One region of the Priestia sp. FSL W8-0001 genome, then DNA from elsewhere that is predicted to be linked to it. Evidence: riboswitches for the same ligand, from Rfam matches in the RefSeq annotation. Region 1 holds a riboswitch; the other holds the start of a gene.
What was found. A riboswitch is a leader RNA that binds a small molecule or an ion and turns the genes downstream of it on or off. The one in region 1 is predicted to bind thiamine pyrophosphate.

Region 1 (6,068 bases):
TTTTGCAGCGTTCTTTTTAGTTTATATAAATTCTATATAAACTATGTTCTAAATAATCAATATAAATAAAAAATAGCAGCTAAGAAAATATCAACATGAATAGAGAATATCAACATAAAAATAAAGTAGGCATAATGAAAGGAAGTGTATTTTTATGGGATATTACCTTACCGTTGATCAAAAGGGTACGAAAATATATGTTGAAGACATTGGAAGTGGAATGCCTATACTGTTTCTTCACGGCTGGCCAGTTAATCATAAAATGTTTGAATATCAGTTTAATGAGCTTCCGAAACATGGGATTCGCTGCATTGCAATAGACTTACGCGGGTTTGGAAAATCAAGTCGACCGTTCAAAGGCTATACATATAACTCATTAGCCGACGATGTTCGAGCAGTTATTCACGCCTTACAACTTTCAGCTCTAACGTTAGTTGGTTTTTCAATGGGAGGAGCAATCGCCTTGCGGTATATGAGTAGACATTTAGGATTTGGTGTGAACAAACTGATTCTAGCTGGTGCAGCTGTCCCTAACTTTATTAAAAGAGACGATTTTCCTTATGGACTTTCTAAGGGAGAAGTAGATAGCATCATTCAAGCGACGTATCAAGATCGACCAGCTATGCTCGCCGATTTTGGCCAGAAATTTTTTAATTCAAAAATTAGCTCTTCTTTTAGAGATTGGTTTCAATTACTAGGTCTAGAAGCTTCGGGTCACGGAACGATTAAAACAGCAAAGTCACTGCGTGATGAAGATCTCCGTGAAGACTTGAGTCAAATTTTTGTAAAAGCGTATATTTTACACGGAAAGAAAGATCAAATTTGTCCGTTTCCTTTAGCTGAAGCCATGCATAAAGGAATTGAGGGTTCAACGTTAATTCCTTTTGAAAAGAGCGGTCACGGCCTTTTTTACGATGAACAAAAAAAGTTTACAGAAACCTTAAAAGACATTGTTTATTCTGCTGCGAAAAGAGGTTGACTGCAACGAGGATATAAAATTATGGTGATAAACGGTCTTCTATAGGCAAATCGGTGGAATTCCTACCAAAAGCCTTTCTTTCTAAAAGTTTACTTATTTCCTATTCCGGTCGTTTGTGAATTTGGAAAATACAAGGAAAACGAATATAAAGCGTCCCTGTTTCTAATAAAAATATCTGGTGGAAATCTGTAAGGAGGGTTTTAATGAGAAATAAAAAGCTATTCAATAGCAAGGAAATTATGGATTCGCCTATTGTTCCTGAATGGGGAAAAGCGGTTTTTAGTGATTTTAGTCAAGACATGCTTTCTGAAGAGAACCCTTTCCCCTGCATTTTAGGAGTAGAGGGATTAAAAAAAGATTTGCTGCGATTTGCGTTTGTGTCTTCACCATATAATTATAAAGATATCAGGCTCTGTGCAGATGCACTTAAAGAATATATGGCATGCTTTCGCACATTAGGTCGCTATACATCATTTGTTGTGTTCTTTGAGCCTGAACATAAAAAACGTACGATGATTCAGTATGAAACGATGTTTTGGGATACCCTCACATTTTTACATCGAATTGATGGAAAGCCTTGGCCCGAAGAAATCCCCAAAAACCCTAACGATCCTCTATGGGAGTTTTGTTTTGAAGGTGAGCCAATATTTGTTGTCTGTAATACGCCTGTACATGAATTACGAAAAAGCCGAAAGAGCAGCAGTTTCATAATTACATTTCAGCCTAGATGGGTGTTTGAGGGAATGACTCCTCATACAAAAATGGGACAGCAAGTTCAAAAAACGGTTCGGAATCGACTTGAAGATTACGACAAAGTTGAAGCGCATCCTCATCTAGGATGGTATGGAGATCAAGAAAATCATGAATGGAAGCAGTATTTCTTACGAGATGTTAACAACTCGTTCCCAACAGAATGTCCATTCAAGCTAAAAAGGAGTGAAAGAGATGGAGTTAAAAAAAGCCTTTATTAAAAAAGGAATTGGCGGTGGTCTTGAAGAAGTTATACATGAACTACTTCCAAAACATACCGGTTATGTAGAGGTTCAACATGATGTTGCAGGGCAGGAACACCCAAGTCATACTCACCCTACCGACGAGATTCTTCATATTATTAAAGGATCTATTTATTTTACAGTTGAGGGAGAAACAACTCAGTGCGAAGCGGGAGATCGTATTTATTTACCAAAACACACAAAGCATGCGTCAAAAGCTGATGTGAATGGTTGTACGTATGTAATCTCCATTTTAAAATTTTGATGAAAGAAGTTGATGACTGGAATGATTCAATCAAACCCTGTTTTAATCATAATAGATGTACAAAAAGGTTTTGAACAAGATGCTTGGGGAACTCGTAATAATATTCATGCAGAAGATAATATGCTCACTCTTTTACAAGCTTGGAGGAGACAGCAGTTTCCGGTTATTCATGTCCAGCATGCTTCAAAAAGCGAAACATCTCCTCTTTTTCCAGGGACGGAAGGATTCCGTTTCAAAGAAGGTTTCGGTCCTGTTGGTGATGAATACTTAATTCGAAAGCATAAAAATAGCTGTTTTATAGGAACAGAACTGGATAACTATCTGAAGGAAAACGGATACGATACGCTTATACTAGTAGGTTTAACAACGAACCATTGCGTCTCTACAACGGCACGCATGGCAGGAAACTTAGGTTATCGCACTTACGTCATCCACGATGCAACTGCGTGTTTCAATCTGTTATCATATGACGGTGAAACAACTTTTGCAGCAGAAGATGTTCATCGCTTAAGCTTATCATCTCTTCACAATGAATTTGCAACGGTTACTTCAACATCCGAAGCCCTACGCGTACTGCAATCCTATCAATATATAAAATGAGGCCTGATGCTTTTGCATCAGGTTTTTTGTGTAGATTATTCTGACAAAAACAAGTACAATAGAAACATCATTTTGAAAAAGGAGCACGATACATCATGACAGTAATTAGAAAAGCTTTAGCAGAAGACTTACCTACAATGGTGGCTATTTATAATCAGTCAGTACGCCAAAGCGCAGCAACATTTGACTTAACTCCTGTAACAATTGGGCAACGTAAAAGCTGGTTTGAATCTCACGACCAAAGTCAACTGTTTCCACTGCTTGTTGCTGAACGAAATGGTGAAGTAGCTGGATACGCATCTTTGTCTTCCTACCGTGATAAAGAAGCATATATTCGAACAGTTGAACTCTCCGTTTATGTAGATGAAGCTCACCAAGGATTTGGAATTGGTAAAAGGTTAATGGAAGCTATTCTAGTACAAGCAAAAGAGTTAAATCATCACGTTGTTATTTCTGGTATTACAAAAGGAAACGATAAAAGTATTAAAATGCATGAACAGTTTGGATTTAACTTTTGTGGGGAATTTAAAGAAGTAGGATGGAAGTTCAATCAATGGCAAGATGTTCTGTTTTATCAACTGATTCTTTAAGTGAAATTAAATAGTATCTTGTTTGAGAATTATGTTATAATAGAAAGCGTTCTAATAATACATATCAACGTACCACAGGGGGAGCCTGAATGGCTGAGAGTGAACCAATTGTTCTGACCCTTTGAACCTGTTAGTTAATGCTAGCGTAGGGAGTGTGGAGCGTGCAGCTTGTGCTGCCTCCTGTGTTTGTCGTTGAATACTAATGATTTTACAACAGGAGTGAAAAGACGATGAACAAAGGAATGTCTTTACAAGCGAAAATTGAAGTGGCAATCTTTGCAGCTCTAGCAATGATAATTGATATATTGCCATCAATTACAATTGCACCTGCCGTGTCCATATCATTTTCCATGGTACCAATCTTCATTATTTGCTTTCGATGGGGATTTAAATCAGGCGTGGTAGCTGGATTTTTGTGGGGATTGCTACAAGTTGTCACGGGTACTGCTTATGTATTAACACCTCTACAAGCATTTATCGAATATTTTATTGCATTTGCATTCATTGGTCTAGCAGGGCTATTGTCTGGTGCTATTAAGCAGAACTTAGCTACTAACAATCGAACAAAAGCATTTACATTTATTATTTTAGCAATTGTTATCGGCAGCGTTGCTCGCTATTTTTGGCACTTTGTTGCAGGGATTATTTTTTGGGGCTCTTATGCGCCAAAAGGAGTATCTGCATTATGGTATTCATTTACGATGAACGGACTAGCAATGGTGGGATCCATGATTGCTTGCCTAATCATTTTAGCCGTATTAATTCCGTCTGCTGCAAGAGTGGTATTAAATCGCGCATCATAAATAAAAGGAATGAAACCTATAGGAGTAACATCCTATAGGTTTTTTGCGTTTTTAAACCAATTTACATGTTTTCAGTGTTTTTGTTCTTTTTATGAAAGGGTTGAGGGTTTTTTTGTAGAATGGTATACTAGGTCTGTTTGTTGGAAGAATATACATACCATTTTTTGTAGGAAGGAATCATGTTAATGAACAAACGTAATCTCCTTTACATGACGATTGCAACATCCCTTTTACTCGCAGGATGTCAGCAAAAAGCTCAAAAAGCAACTGAAGTCGATACGGACTTGATGATTGCAGGAGAGATAGAAAGTCATGATCAAGAAGCAAAGAAAGATGTTGTTGAAAACCAGTACAGATATGATATTTCAGATACAATAGATGAAAAAATAATCTCGCAGTTTATGAATAGCTACTTCAAGGCTTTACATGATGGAATCCTTCATAAATCAGCTAAGTCAATTCAGACATATATAATAGAAGATAGTGAGTTTTATAAACAGCAAGTAATGAAAATTGATAATTTTTCGGAGCAAGGAATTCGTCAAGAACTAAAGACGTTTCAAGTTGTGAACTGGTATGAAGCTGAGAAAAATCAAATAAATTTACAAACGTTTGAAGAGGTCACCATCCATCAACCTAATAAAAAGGATTATACAAAGAGTATTAATCAATTGTATACGCTAATAAGCGATCAAGGTACATTGCGAATTAAAAGCGTAGAGCCGTATACAATGGATAAAGCAGAAGAAACGAAGTCAAATGCACCAGCTATTACAAGAGCAGCTAGCTTAAATGAATATAACGGTAAATGGTCCACTGCCAATTCTGACTTAAAAGGTGCTCCAATCGTAGAGTTTTATGCTTCTTCTAGCTCAGAGGCTACGGTGAAGATTCATGCCTATAAGCCACCAAATTCAGTAGAAGTAGCTACAGTACAAGCAGAAAACATAATTTTTAAACATAATCAAGCTGTTATTCATTACGATACGGACAATAATGGAAATAAAGGAACAATTGTCGTGACCCTAAAAGCAAATTCTCTTTTTGTTATTCATCATTTAGAAAAGGCTTCTGAGTCTAAATGGACGATTCCTGCAGGCGCATTTGAGCTGTCCACGTTTGAAAGTTAAACAAGATAAAAGAAAAAAGGGGGATTCAAATGGGAAATCTATATATGGTGGCCATAATTTGTTCCCTGTGGCTTGTGCTGTCAGCATGTAGTGAGACAAAGTCTGCTCCGGCTCCGACACCAAAAGAGCCTGAATCAGAAGCTACCGTTCTGGTTGATGTCGATGAGTCTGCTAATGAGACACAAAAGAGTTCTTCTCTTCCCGTTGTGACAAATGAAGAAGCCAAACAGCTTGCTACAGATTCGTTGAAGAATGTTATCCAAACATTTGATATCTTAGGTAAACAAGAGGGATGGGACAGTGAAGAGAAACCAGCAGATTTTCAATTGCTAAGCCCTAGGCTCAAAGAATTTGCTACGAGTTCATTAGTTGCTACGAAACTAAAAACAATCGCCACTTCTTATTACTGTCAATGTGATGAGCAGTCTATTCCAAATCTAGCGACAACCGTACGTTTTAAAGTGATTAACAACCGACCCGGTCAATTTTCAATCTCAGCTATTCAGCCACTGGACGAAAAAGGGAACGGAGGTACAACTATTTACTTGAATATGAAATACGGAAAAGATGGTTGGAAGTTAAATGAATGGGACGAAATGACGTATCGTCAAAAACCGTTAGATATTTCGTCAGATGAGTATTTAGAATATCTGAAAAAAATAACGCCTAACGAAGCAGTTTCGTTTAACAAAGAAACGACTATTGAAGA
Region 2 (6,068 bases), 240 kb from region 1:
ACGCCTACTCGTCCAATCCAAACCCAAGCTGTGTTGGGGGCAATTGCTTTATATGCACTAATCGCTTCTTTTCCAGTATGCCTACCAATAATAAATTCCGCTAACAACAACGGTAACCCGATAAAGAGCGTAAACAGTACAAACAATAAAAAGAATGCTCCTCCACCGCTTGTCCCAGTCACATAGGGAAATTTCCAAATGGCACCAAGACCGATCGCAGCACCTGCAGATGCTAATACGAATCCTAAACGTGAAGACCACTGATTTGCTTTACTCATATAACCAAATTCTCTCCTCTTCTATACTCATCTGAATAGTACTTTATCATATATTGAAGAGAAAATCATTCTCTATTGCATTTTTTCAAGAAAAACACTGCTTGTTTCGTTTTCTTACAATAACTTTTTTGTTCTAGCTATTCGCGAAAAGAAGACTCGTCACCGTCATATGCTTCTTGATTCGAAATAATTTCAATATGCAAGTGTCCTGCTTTTTCTAATCGAAGGACCTCTCTTTCCGCTTCTGCATAATCTTTACATGTAATTTGACTGTACTCCATATTTTCTTTATCTGTATAAGCTACTAAATACGTCATTTTTAAGCTCCTCTTTTACTTTATTACTTATGATATAGCCTTGAATGAATCCCTTTAAACATCCAAGACTATTTTTTTCTTCTTCACATATTTATATATAAAATCCGTTTGGTGTAAAGGAGGGTACAGAATGGCCTTTATTTTATCTTTTATTCCCATTGTTGTCCCTTTTGGCATATTGATTTGCTTAATCGGTTTCACATCTTCTTTATTAGAGGATCGTAACGAAAAAAAGAAACCCTAGCAATCGCTAGGATTTCTTCACTTTCGATAATTACGAATGAGCTGAACAATGATATTAAGTGCCAATATTACGACTACAACCCAAACTGTTGTTACAATCCCTGAGTATGCGCTTTGCTTAACAGAAATTGCAATAAAAGCCCATATGAATACGAGTGAGTATGCGATATCTCTGTTTTTTCTTGTAAACAAAACGCCTAATATTCCGCCCACTACAAGCATAATGATTGCCCACGTCTGTTCACCTAAACCAAACAGCGTTTCGATTCCATTAGCTTGGAATACAACAAAGACATTAACAATTGTTGCTACGGATACCCAGCCAATATAAATAGAAATCGGCAGCCTCATAAACCATGTTGTCATTCTGGAATTTTGAATGATGGAGTAAATAATCATTAGCGTTACTAAGAATAGAACGATGACGAGTAAAGCAAGAGTAAAGTAACGATATTGAAAGATAAAAATCCATGCACTATTTAGTAAACAACTAATGAAGAACCAAATACCAATTTTCGCATAGATTTCTTTTTGATCTTCTCTCGCAATAAATTGACGAATAATCCAGATAATTAGAAGCGTATAAATTAGGCCCCATATCGCAAACGCATAGCCTGCTGGCGTAAACAGTGTTGGTACGCTATCAGATACTTCACCTGTAGTTTGACCACCTATTGGTAAAGCGTTCGCTAAATAGTTTACGATTAACACAAGAACTAAACCAATCGCATTTAAGATACTATAAAAACGAAAATTTGCCATACTATTTCTCCTTTCCTGTAGATGTAAATATAGTTGTTCTAGCTAAAAAGATAAAATAGTAGCTTCTCTTCATTAATACCTCGTCTGACTTAAATTTATGCACTCGTTAACAATTTTTCTTAGAATAGGCCTTTTGACTCCTAAAAAAATAACAACTCAGCCTTAGGCTGAGTTGTTATTTTGAGTTTGCTTCTATACTTCTTGATTGACTGGATGATTTCTTTTCGTTTTTAACCCATCCTCTTAACATGGCAAATAAATAAATAGCTATGCTTGCTCCAATTGTAATAAGCACAAACAACCAATGCTGGCTCGTTGCAATCATTAATGGAGCAAATGTAATAAGGAGAATCTCTACCGGCGCAATCGGTATATATGCCAACGCGTAATCATCGAGTGTTTTACTTTTGCTTTCAGGATCCGCGATACGCAATAGTGCGATTCCCATTGCCGTTGTTCCTGTAATCCATCCCCAAGTGAAAATTCCTCGTTCAAACCAAATTGGACCAAAGAACTTGCCAGAAAGAACTCGGAATACAAACCATGCAAACAACAGACCGAATAATAATAACAGTGCAAAAGGTACAATATAGCTTGCTACCGCTGATAAACTAATAGAAGCAATACCAAACGCAACTAAGAAGTCTGTTGCACTTCCACTAATTCTGTTCATTACATCTGCATTAATATACTGATCGCTATTCGTTTTCTTCATAATACCTTTAATAGCTAAACCTACAAGAAAAGCTAGTGAAAAAGCCGGTATTGTTACTGAAGGCAACAACGTTTGACCTAGCTCACTTAAATAGTAGCCACCTAATGCGATAATTGTCACTAAAGCCACATGTAAGACAAGTGGATCAACAGCAATCGATGATACCGTATCCATTTTTGTAGAAGTGCGCTTTTCAGGGGGGATTAATCCTGTTCTTAATTCTCGTGGTAAGTCTTCAAATCTTGCAAGATAATTTGTTTCACCTTTTTTCGAATAATATTTAATGAACGCCAACCCTACTACGATTGAGCAAATAACACCAATTGTTGCTGATGTCATCGCTAGCGATAATCCTTCTTCCCATCCTTGCTTTGCAAACGCATCTCCGACAGCAGCCGCTGTTCCATGTCCACCGATAAATCCTGCTGCTAATAACAAGCCAAATCCTAAGTTTAAATCTCCCCAAACGTTATTTAATAGCAGCAATGAAAATAGTAAACCGACGCCCCACATTGCTAGCATAATCATTTGAGAATACGACCACATACTACCTACGCGACCCGCTATTTCTTTAAACTTTACACTTTGAGTTGCAATTGGAATTGCACCAAAAATAACCGCGATTAGAATACCTGGATAAGTTCCAATTTGATCAGTGAATGGAATGAGGCCAATACCGTTTGGCCCTAATGCTAAACCCAATATTCCGGCAATAATACTCGCAGGTAAAAATAAGTTTTGTACCCACCTGACCTTTGCTCGAATAATGGTACCAGCCACTAATAACAGTGAGATGAAACCAAGATCCACAAATAAATCCCATGCTGATAGATTCATTAAACAACCTCCTTAAAAAATATAATTCCTACTAAATCGACAGGACTAATTTATATTAAACTAGGCAAACTGAAAAGGCCATTTAGCTTCAGCTAAATACCTCTTCAATTTGTAGCTTAATTCTTTAATTGAGCTTGTTTAAACGTAACGAGCTTACAATTATTATAGCATGATAGCACAGCCTTTGCACATTCCGACAAGATTCGTGACAATTTTCTCATTTTTTCATTAACTACTTCAATCGTTTAGTTACTAGTTTCATATGTAATTTATCTCGTTTATTTTTTTAAAAAATATCACTATTCAAACTACTACTTCCGTTACTTTTGAACCATTCTTTCTAAACTTTTGTATAATTCTTTTTTTTATGTTAAATTGAATAAGAATAAAATGAAAGAATCCACTAGGGGTGCCGTTTGGCTGAGACAAGGAATCTTGATCCCTTTGAACCTGATCTGGCTTATACCAGCGTAGGAAAGTGGTACGGCGTTGTCGTGTAATACACCAACAACTGTCTTTACCACTCCATATAATGGGGTGTTTTTTTTGTTATTGCCTACATTTATAAGCGCGTTCCTTGTGGATTCAATTAGGGAGGAATATCAATTGTCATTTTCAGCTCAATTACGCAAAGAAGCAGCTTACATTTACGATGCCATCTTTCAACATCCATTTGTTGCAGGTATTAAGGAAGGAAAAGTTCCAAAAGAAGCTTTAATTCATTATGTGTCACAGGATTATGAATATTTAACTGCTTTTGTTCGCATATACGGTGCGGCGTTAACAAAATGTAGTACCCGTGATGAAATGGAAGTGTTTAATAACGGTATTTCAATTGTTTTACATAGTGAAGTCCATCCTCATAATAATTTTTGTAAAGTAGCTGGCATTCGTTATGAAGATATGAAGCATCAGCCCTTAGCACCAACAGCAAATCATTATATTAGCCATATGATGACGGTCGCACATACAGGGACACTAGGTGAAATTATTGCTGTGCTACTGCCATGTCCATGGACATACGTTGAAATTGGCAAGCGCATTGCAGGCGAAGTGAACTTAACACCGGATCACCCTTTTTACGAATGGATTTCCTTTTATACCAATGGAGAAATGAAAGAAACGACAAAATGGTTTTGTGACAAATTAGATGAGTTAGCAGAAAAAGCTTCAGCTGAGGAACGTAGACGTATGAAAGAGCATTTTATCAAAAGTTGCGAACTTGAGTATCTATTTTGGGACATGGCCTACAAACAAGAGCAATGGCCTCTATCTCAAACCATCGTGCACTCATAACAAACGAGTTTGGGACATAACAAAATGATTGCTTCTAAGAGACGAACAATAGCTGTTCCAATCTTTTTGGTTTGTCTGAACACGTTCGTTCCATTGCGCTACGGCCACTCGCTTTCCGCGGGGAGGAACCTGAGCTTCCTCGCTGCGCTGCGGGATCTCAGTCTTCCCTCTCTTTCCCGCAGGAGTCGAGTGTCCTACGCTCCATTCCACCCTGTTTCCAACATTGTTTTCACAATGAACCAAAAAACCTGAACGATTAAAAGCGAGAAACTCTCAATCGTTCAGGTTTATCATTGGCTGAATTACTTATGTCCCAGCCTCTTCGTTTGACGTTATTTCAAAAACTTTTTAATCGTTTTTAGACTTTGGTTATCAGACGGATACTTAAAGGCAAAATCAAACTTTGTTGTTTGCTTCAGCACGCTTTTAAAGTGTGAAAACGTTTTAAAGCTTGCCTCACCGTGATATTGACCGATTCCACTCTCTCCAACTCCTCCAAATGGCAGGTGCGGCGTTGCCAGGTGCATAATCGTATCGTTAATGCACCCTCCCCCAAATGAAACCGTGTTAATAATTTGCTGCTGAACCTCTTCACTTTCTGAAAACAAATATAGAGCTAGCGGCGTTGCTTTTTGATGAACTGCACTTACGACCTCATCTACACTTTCATATTCAATAAGAGGTAAAATTGGACCGAAAATTTCGTCTTGCATAACGCTTGAATCCCATTTTACTTCGTCTAAGACGGTTGGAGCAATCTGGAGCGTTTCTTCATTATAATTACCGCCAATTACAACTTTTCCATCTTGTAAAAACTCAATTAAACGATCGAAGTGTCTCTCACTGACAATTCTGCCATAACGCCCGCTTGTGAGTACATCTTCGCCATAAAACTGCGTTACCGCTTTTGCTTTTCGACAATATTGCTGATAATGTTCTCATCTGTAACGTAATACTCACTATGCTTCATTTCTTCACCTCTTTGATCATAAACATTCTTTTTCAATTGTTGAAATTAATTCCTTTAATAGCCCTACCGCATCTTCTAATGCGAGTGAATAATAACGCTGCGTTCCTTTTTGCTCAATACTTACAAGCTTTTGGTCACGTAATATTTTTAAATGATGAGAAACTGCTGGTCGAGAGAGGGTTGATTCTTTTGCGATTTCATTGACCGTTAGTGGTTCCTTTTCTGCTAATAATAAAATAATGTCCTGTCTCGCTGAATCGCTTAGTGCTTGAAAAACAGGAATACTTGATCGAAATAATTCCACTGCGCGTGTACTCATGCTACCTATCCTCTCTTACTTAACTTCTTGCATACTTCTTACAACTTTTGTAATAAGCTTACGTGGGAAAAACCTCGGCAGCATAGTTGCTACTTTAGCTCCAAGTATAATAATCGTTTTCCCTCTCATGAATTGTTCATAACCTACTTTCGCTACATCTTCCACATGGAGAGCCCCTGATTCAAATAATTTTGAGCTACTTAAATTAGCTCGGTCACTAAAGCCCGTCTTAGTAGGCCCCGGGCAAAGCGCACTAATGGTTATATTAGTATCTTTCAACTCATTCTCCAACGCTTCAGTAAACGATAAAACATAGGCCTTTGTTGCATAG

Region 2: another riboswitch for thiamine pyrophosphate. It lies ahead of tenA (thiaminase II); the one in region 1 lies ahead of thiT (energy-coupled thiamine transporter ThiT).

Annotation. Positions count from the first base shown of each region.
Region 1 covers NZ_JBBPAL010000001.1:1,943,281-1,949,348, forward strand. The annotation lists gene MKZ18_RS10250 (alpha/beta fold hydrolase) at 155-979, shown strand; gene MKZ18_RS10255 (YqcI/YcgG family protein) at 1,183-1,950, shown strand; gene MKZ18_RS10260 (cupin domain-containing protein) at 1,925-2,236, shown strand; gene MKZ18_RS10265 (cysteine hydrolase family protein) at 2,258-2,836, shown strand; gene MKZ18_RS10270 (GNAT family N-acetyltransferase) at 2,932-3,426, shown strand; TPP riboswitch at 3,494-3,596, shown strand; gene thiT (energy-coupled thiamine transporter ThiT) at 3,657-4,229, shown strand; gene MKZ18_RS10280 (TcaA NTF2-like domain-containing protein) at 4,415-5,359, shown strand; gene MKZ18_RS10285 (TcaA NTF2-like domain-containing protein) at 5,389-6,068, shown strand, end outside.
Region 2 covers NZ_JBBPAL010000001.1:1,706,408-1,712,475, reverse strand. The annotation lists gene MKZ18_RS09035 (sodium-dependent transporter) at 1-278, opposite strand, end outside; gene MKZ18_RS09030 (hypothetical protein) at 416-595, opposite strand; gene MKZ18_RS09025 (TspO/MBR family protein) at 857-1,600, opposite strand; gene MKZ18_RS09020 (sodium/glutamate symporter) at 1,776-3,152, opposite strand; TPP riboswitch at 3,548-3,646, shown strand; gene tenA (thiaminase II) at 3,759-4,448, shown strand; partial or broken gene MKZ18_RS09010 (aldehyde dehydrogenase family protein) at 4,781-5,323, opposite strand; gene MKZ18_RS09005 (ArsR/SmtB family transcription factor) at 5,435-5,737, opposite strand; gene MKZ18_RS09000 (SDR family NAD(P)-dependent oxidoreductase) at 5,753-6,068, opposite strand, start outside.